DNA from 3 places in the Priestia sp. YIM B13489 genome. Region 2 is predicted to be linked to each of the others. Evidence: riboswitches for the same ligand, from Rfam matches in the RefSeq annotation. Region 2 holds a riboswitch; each other region holds the start of a gene.
The links. Region 2 has a riboswitch for S-adenosylmethionine ahead of mtnW (2,3-diketo-5-methylthiopentyl-1-phosphate enolase). Riboswitches for the same ligand answer to the same signal wherever they lie in the genome.

Region 1 (2,266 bases), 1.4 Mb from region 2:
CTTCAGAAACTTTTCCTGTACCGAATGTATCAATTGAAATAGATACTGGTTGTGCAACACCAATTGCATATGCTAGTTGTACTTCACATTTATCAGCAAGATCAGCTGCTACAATGTTTTTCGCAACATAACGAGCTGCATAAGCTGCTGAACGGTCTACTTTTGTTGCGTCCTTACCAGAGAATGCACCGCCGCCGTGACGAGCATATCCGCCGTAAGTATCAACAATAATTTTACGACCAGTTAAACCAGCATCTCCTTGAGGACCGCCGATTACGAAACGTCCTGTTGGGTTAATGAAATACTTTGTATTTTCATCAATTAACTCGTTTGGAACAACTGGATTAATAACATATTCTTTTAAGTTACGTTGAATTTGCTCTAACGTTACTTCTGGGTGATGCTGAGTTGAAATAACAATTGTATCGATGCGAACAGGTTTGTTGTTTTCATCATATTCAACTGTTACTTGTGTTTTACCATCCGGGCGAAGGTAAGGAAGAATTTCTTCTTTACGTACTTCTGTTAGACGGCGAGCAAGTTTATGAGCTAATGAAATTGGAAGAGGCATTAATTCTTTTGTTTCATTACATGCATAACCAAACATTAACCCTTGGTCTCCAGCTCCGATTGCTTCGATTTCTTCATCTGACATTTGACCTTCACGTGCTTCTAACGCTTGGTCTACACCAGCAGCGATATCAGCTGACTGCTCGTCGATAGATGTTAATACTGCACAAGTTTCAGCATCAAATCCGTATTTTGCACGAGTATAGCCAATTCCTTTAATTGTTTCACGAACTGTTTTAGGAATATCCACGTAAGTAGAAGTTGTAATTTCACCACTTACTAAAACTAAACCAGTTGTTACGCTTGTTTCACAAGCAACACGAGCATTTGGATCCTTTGCTAGGATAGCATCAAGAATTGAGTCAGAAATTTGGTCACAAATTTTATCGGGATGTCCCTCTGTAACAGATTCTGACGTGAACAGACGACGTTGTGTTGACATCAGTTTTCCTCCTTATAAATACGATACATTGTGATACGGTACTCATTCCCTTATTTTCATTACACGTTAAAAAATATAAAAAAACCTTTCCTTGTATCGAGGAAAGGTATCAAATTCTACATAAGCCTTTCACTCTTATCGATCAAGGTTGTGCCCTTGCATCAGGTTAGCACCTTATCGTCTACACAAAAAAATGACGATGGTTGCTGGGTTTCATAGGGCCTGTCCCTCCACCAGCTCGGGATAAGAGAGTATCCGTTCAAGGACATATAATACATGAAAAAGCGCTTCACTGTCAACAACATTCAAATGGAAATCATCTCTTTATGTTTGAATCTGTTTTAATGTAACATACTCAAATTACGAAATAGTACACCTTATTAAGAATCATCACTAAGTTTAGTTAATAAGACAGATCAAAATGAGGATTTCACTTAAAACAGCTTCACTTTTTTCGCTCCTAGCACATATACATGTGTCTAAAATAGGTATAACGTACATTTTTTTATAATACACAAACATTTTTAGTTAAATAGTATAGAATAATTAAATAAATGTGTTATACTAATTATAAATTTCAAACATTAATGAATAAATAATAGCTAAAAAAGGAAGGTAGTGCACATGAGTACTGTTGATATGTCTATCGAATTAAATGGTTTGCTTCAATTAAAAACAACAAAACACCAATTATCTGTTCCACAACTTGTTGAAAAAATTCTAGCTCGACGCGAAGGAACGCTGACTTCTACAGGTGCTGTGTCAGTCGAAACCGGAAAATATACAGGTCGCTCTCCTTTAGATAAATTTATTGTAAGCGATGCTGTGTCTTCAAAAACGGTTGAATGGGGACCTGTCAATCAGCCAATTTCTGCTCAGCGATTCGATGCGCTATACAAAAAAGTCTTAACTCACTTAAAGAAGCAGGATGAACTTTTTGTTTTTAATGGATATGCTGGAGCTGATAAAAAGTATCAGTTACCAATTCAAGTAGTTAATGAATTTGCATGGCACAACCTATTCGCTCAGCAGTTATTCATTCGCCCTTCAGCCGAACAAAAAACAAATGATGATGTGAAGCCGTTTACAATTGTAGCAGCTCCAACGTTCAAAGCTGATCCTGAAACAGACGGGACGAACTCTGAAACCTTCATTATTCTTTCGTTAGAGCGACGTATTGTGCTAATTGGAGGAACTGAATACGCTGGTGAAATGAAAAAATCTATTTTCTCAGTGATGAACTTCTTGCTTCCT
Region 2 (2,266 bases):
TTTTACAAAAAAGTCAATTCCTCCGCTTACAATATAAAGCGGAATATGGTGCTCTTTTGTATAGGCAATAAAATCATCAAATCCATCTCGAATAGCAGACGTCTCTAAAATATAAGAAATAATATCTTCTTTTAATTCCACTGGGAGCAAGGCGAACATTTGCCCAACTCCTTCTTGAATGGAGACGCGCTGTGCCAACACGTCGTCTTTAATACTTTCCCACTCCGGAGGAGCAAATTGTTTCATAATAGCAATAATGTTATCGCTATTTGTAATTGTTCCATCAAAGTCACAAAAGATTTTTAACGATGTCATGCTTTCACCTCTACTGTTCCCCATAGTTGCAAAGCTTTTTGCAACTCTTTTGATTCTTCAGCTTTTTCGGCTAGTGTTTGATGAGAGAGTACTGCATCTATCGCCGCACGGAAGGCTTTTCCTCCTCCGATAGCTCCGTCTGGATGACCGTGAACTCCGCCTCCTGCATTAATAATGCTGTCGATTCCAAAGTCCTTCACAAGCTGCGGTACCATTCCAGGATGAATTCCTGCTGAAGGAACCGGGAAAGACTGCTTATATTTGTATACAGGACGCGTTAATTCGTAGGCAATGCCTGTCGTATCTTCAAGAGAAAGCGCTACGCTTCCGTATGGTGATGGAAACAGTGAGAAATCTGCTCCGGCTAAACGCAATAGCTTTCCAAGCAGCAATGAATTTGAAAAACCGTAAAACTCTGATGGCGTAAGCGCTCCGCTAACAGCTGGGTGTGCCATAATCGGCAAGTTAATTTCATCGTCTTCTCGAAGTGCCTGCAGTACGTCTAACCCGTAAGCAAATACGTTGAATAAAAGAGCATCGGCTCCTAGCTCAGCTGCTTTTCTCGCTTTTTCTTTTAACTCAAACGTTCGTCCCGTTAAATTAACAGCATACAGCGTGCGGTGTCCCGTTTTTTCGTATACTTCATTCAGTACTTTTTTCCCTTCTGTAACGCGAGCTTCAAAAGGTGTTCGTTCACTATCAAACAAAATCTCGTCGTCTTTAACCAAATCCACTCCGCCAAGCGCTTGATCACGCAGCTGAGTTGTTAAATACGTCATATCTCTTCCAATCACGCCTTTAAAAATACTCATCACAAGCGGACGGTCATAAACGCCTAGTTTCTCTCGGATACCTTCTATTCCAAAGCGCGGTCCTGGGAATTGAGCTAATAATTCATCAGGAAAATCCAAGTCTAATAATTTCACTTTTCCATCAAGTGATAGTTTTCCGAAAACCGTAACTAAAATAGCCGGTAAATCTCTTGAAAAGTTGGCAGTTGGATAAGCAATTTTGACAATAGCCTGCTTAATTTCTCCGCCTAAATATCCGTTTACACGTTCGCAATCTTGAAGCTCAGTTACGGACACGACGCGCCCTTTATGCTTTTGAAGCTGTTGCTGATCTAAAAGCGGCAGATCTGTCCATGAGCCGACGGTTAGTCCTAAAGCAATTCCTTCCGCTTTTTTATGAAAATTTCCTTTATTATCATGTAGTAAGTAGCTTGCAACGATTTCGCTCATTATGCTAAAAACTCCCTTGCTGTTTAATATCGTTAATAAAAAAAGCCTCTTCTGTGATTAAGAAGAGGCTTTCGTTGCTCTTCTTATCTCTCAGCTGCTGCTGCAAGAATTAGCACCGTGCTTAACATGCGTTAAGTCGGTTGCCGGGCTTCATCGGGCTAGTCCCTCCACCTACTCCTAATAAGAAAGTTGCTATTTATTTAAATTGAATTCGTAGATTATATACTAAATAAAAAATACCGCTAGGATTTATCGGTTATTAATCTCGTTAACTTCTTACATATTAAGCCAACTCAAAAAGGATTGTCAATGCGTTTTTAAAATAAATTTAATTTTTTTATTCGAGATACAGCTTCTCTCATTCGTTCTTCATCCGTCAGCAGTCCTACGCGCACATAGCCTTCACCATATGTTCCAAAGCCTACACCAGGAGCAACTACAACGTGGGCTTTTTCAAGGAGTAAATCTGAAAACTGTTCGGAAGTATATCCTTCAGGAACTTTTAGCCATGCAAAAAAGGAGCCTGCTGGAGATGTAACATCCCAACCAATTTCTCGAAGCCCTTGAATAAAGGTATTGCGTCTAGATTCATAGCGCTTAACTAAATCATTCACACATTGTTGAGATTCCAACAGAGCTGCGGCTGCTGCCTCTTGAACCGCCCCAAAGAGACTGACATACATATGATCTTGAAGAAGATTAATAGCTTC
Region 3 (2,266 bases), 430 kb from region 2:
TTGGAAAAGACGTAGAGCGCGTGCATGTCCAAGCTTTTCGGCACGAAGGAAAAAATAAGGCGAAATACAGCTTGTTTTCTCCTATTGAAAGGTCTAACTTAAGCAAAAGCGGTCAGCGTTTTCGCTACGCGAATTTTGCTGTTCCTGGAAAAGCGGCAAGTTTAGACATTATGATTAACTGGACGGACGAACGAGGCAATCATCAAGAACATTTTGAATTTAAATAAAAGTCTTCGCTTAGGCGAAGACTTTTTTTGCAGGAATTTATCCTCGCATGTGGAAAACGAACACGAAAGGAGAGATCCATAATGATTGCAAAAGCTACTGAAGAAGAATTACAGGAAATTCGGACGAAATCTGCTGATGCGCTGTTTGAAGGAACGATGAAGCAGTTTCATCCGTCAGCTGAACGCGTAAATGAACTAGTTGGTAGTGCCTTTGAAAAAGGCTGTTATTATTTAGTTTTAAGACAAGAAAATAAACTCGCAGGCTGGGTTCTTATCGGCCCATCTACCGACTTCTTTTCAAAAGAAGAAATTGGCTTTATCTACGAATTATATGTTGTACCCGAATACCGCGGGCAAGGTTTAGCCAAGCCGTTAATGCAAAAAGCAATTGATGAATTGTCTATCAAAGGATACCCTGAAATCAGACTCAGCGTTCATGCTGGGAATTTTGCACAGCATGTGTATCGTGAACTTGGCTTTGTAGATAAACAAATATCAATGAGCTTCCAAGTGGCAAAACGTCCGTAACGTTGATGAATGTCAGCGAGTCCATAAAACATAAGATGTTATACATGCGATGAGGTTCGGTAATGAAAGTAAAAGTAAATAAGTAGCCCAAACAGCGCCTTTATCTAGTACTTCAACGGCTCCTCCAGCTGTATTGTCTGAGGAGGGGGGGGCTTCAAGCGCGTTCATGATCAAAGCCGCTGCTGCTAAAATAATCCCTCCAATACTTCCGGTTGTTTTGACAATTGCAATATGGAAAGTAGATGAAAAGGCAATGCTGAGAAGCAGCAGCAAGCTTCCCAAAAAAGCAGATAACATATATCGTTTCATGTGCTCACCATCCTTTATGAAAGCATACCATATTTTACTTCTTTTTTCTTTTTATTGAAAAGCTATTGACGTAACCTATAAAACATATTAGAATAGTCAGAAATAATTTAAAAACGAAATATTCTTATCTAGAGAGGTGGAGGGACTGGCCCTTTGAAACCTCAGCAACCACAATTATTGAATGGTGCTAATTCCAGCATAGCCTAGCTCTGACAGATAAGAAGAGGAATCTTTTTCTATGATGAAATCCTCTTCTTAGGAAGAAACATTTCGTATAGAAAAGGTGATGACATTGAATAATACACAAACGAATTTATGCATTAATGATTATTTAGATCTATACTTATTAGCAAAAGAAATAAAAGACGAAACGTGGCAGCAGGAAATTTTAGCGGCGCTAAAAACGCATCAAAATCGTTCATTTGAAGAAAAACAATCCGCTCTAGTTCAAGAGATATGGGAAGATTTTAAACAGTTAAATGAAGATATTTCTTTTACGTATCGCTTAATTCAAGAAGAGCCAACTAACGAACAATTTCAGGCTAACTTAAGGCACTTGAGAGAACGGCGGATCACGCTGAGCCGTGAGTTATATTTAGCTAAAAAACAGTATGTTGAACACACGCAATAAAAAGATCCGCTTGAGAAACAAGCGGTTTTTTTGCGTAAAAATGTTAGAATCGTTATATTTCGGGTAGTAAATAGATAAGACAAGCAAAGGAGGGATAACAGTGGCTCAAGGTGTATTGTGTGAAGTGAATGAGTGCATGTATTGGAAATCCGGAAATAAATGCAGTGCAGAGTCCATTTACGTTGTGAGTCCTGAAAGTAGTCACCATGTTTCTGAAACGGAAGAACCTGGCTGTAAAACTTTTGAACCCGCGAGATAAATGCTAGTTTTTATAAAAAAGCATAAAATGAACGATGCGCTGACGGAGTTGAGTCGGCGTTTTTCTATTTTTAAAAAATACTATTACTTAAGTGCAATAATAAATACATAGTAAAAAAGTAGTGCCTATGTCTAATTGTGCGTTTAAACAAAATGATAAGATAATTTTTTTGTTTTTCGACAAAAGAAAAGTGAGGGAAAGGTGATAGAATACAAATATACAGCCTAGCTGTCTTTTAGCACAAATTTATATGAAAGCGCTAACAAAAAAGGCTGTGTTCATCTCGTTTTGACAGATTGGAAAAAGGGGAGA

Region 1: linked by a shared signal. The riboswitch ahead of metK (methionine adenosyltransferase) and the one ahead of mtnW (2,3-diketo-5-methylthiopentyl-1-phosphate enolase) in region 2 are both predicted to bind S-adenosylmethionine.
Region 3: linked by a shared signal. The riboswitch ahead of ACFX4W_RS25510 (hypothetical protein) and the one ahead of mtnW (2,3-diketo-5-methylthiopentyl-1-phosphate enolase) in region 2 are both predicted to bind S-adenosylmethionine.

What each region holds. Positions count from the first base shown of each region.
Region 1 is NZ_JBHZOQ010000053.1:2,002,983-2,005,248, reverse strand. It holds gene metK (methionine adenosyltransferase) at 1-1,012, opposite strand, end outside; SAM riboswitch class I at 1,145-1,262, opposite strand; gene pckA (phosphoenolpyruvate carboxykinase (ATP)) at 1,637-2,266, shown strand, end outside.
Region 2 is NZ_JBHZOQ010000053.1:3,379,464-3,381,729, reverse strand. It holds gene ACFX4W_RS23180 (2-hydroxy-3-keto-5-methylthiopentenyl-1-phosphate phosphatase) at 1-315, opposite strand, end outside; gene mtnW (2,3-diketo-5-methylthiopentyl-1-phosphate enolase) at 312-1,556, opposite strand; SAM riboswitch class I at 1,637-1,743, opposite strand; gene ACFX4W_RS23170 (pyridoxal phosphate-dependent aminotransferase) at 1,874-2,266, opposite strand, start outside.
Region 3 is NZ_JBHZOQ010000053.1:3,813,139-3,815,404, reverse strand. It holds gene ACFX4W_RS25525 (hypothetical protein) at 1-227, shown strand, start outside; gene ACFX4W_RS25520 (GNAT family N-acetyltransferase) at 309-755, shown strand; gene ACFX4W_RS25515 (hypothetical protein) at 768-1,064, opposite strand; SAM riboswitch class I at 1,186-1,287, shown strand; gene ACFX4W_RS25510 (hypothetical protein) at 1,357-1,695, shown strand; gene ACFX4W_RS25505 (DUF1540 domain-containing protein) at 1,796-1,954, shown strand.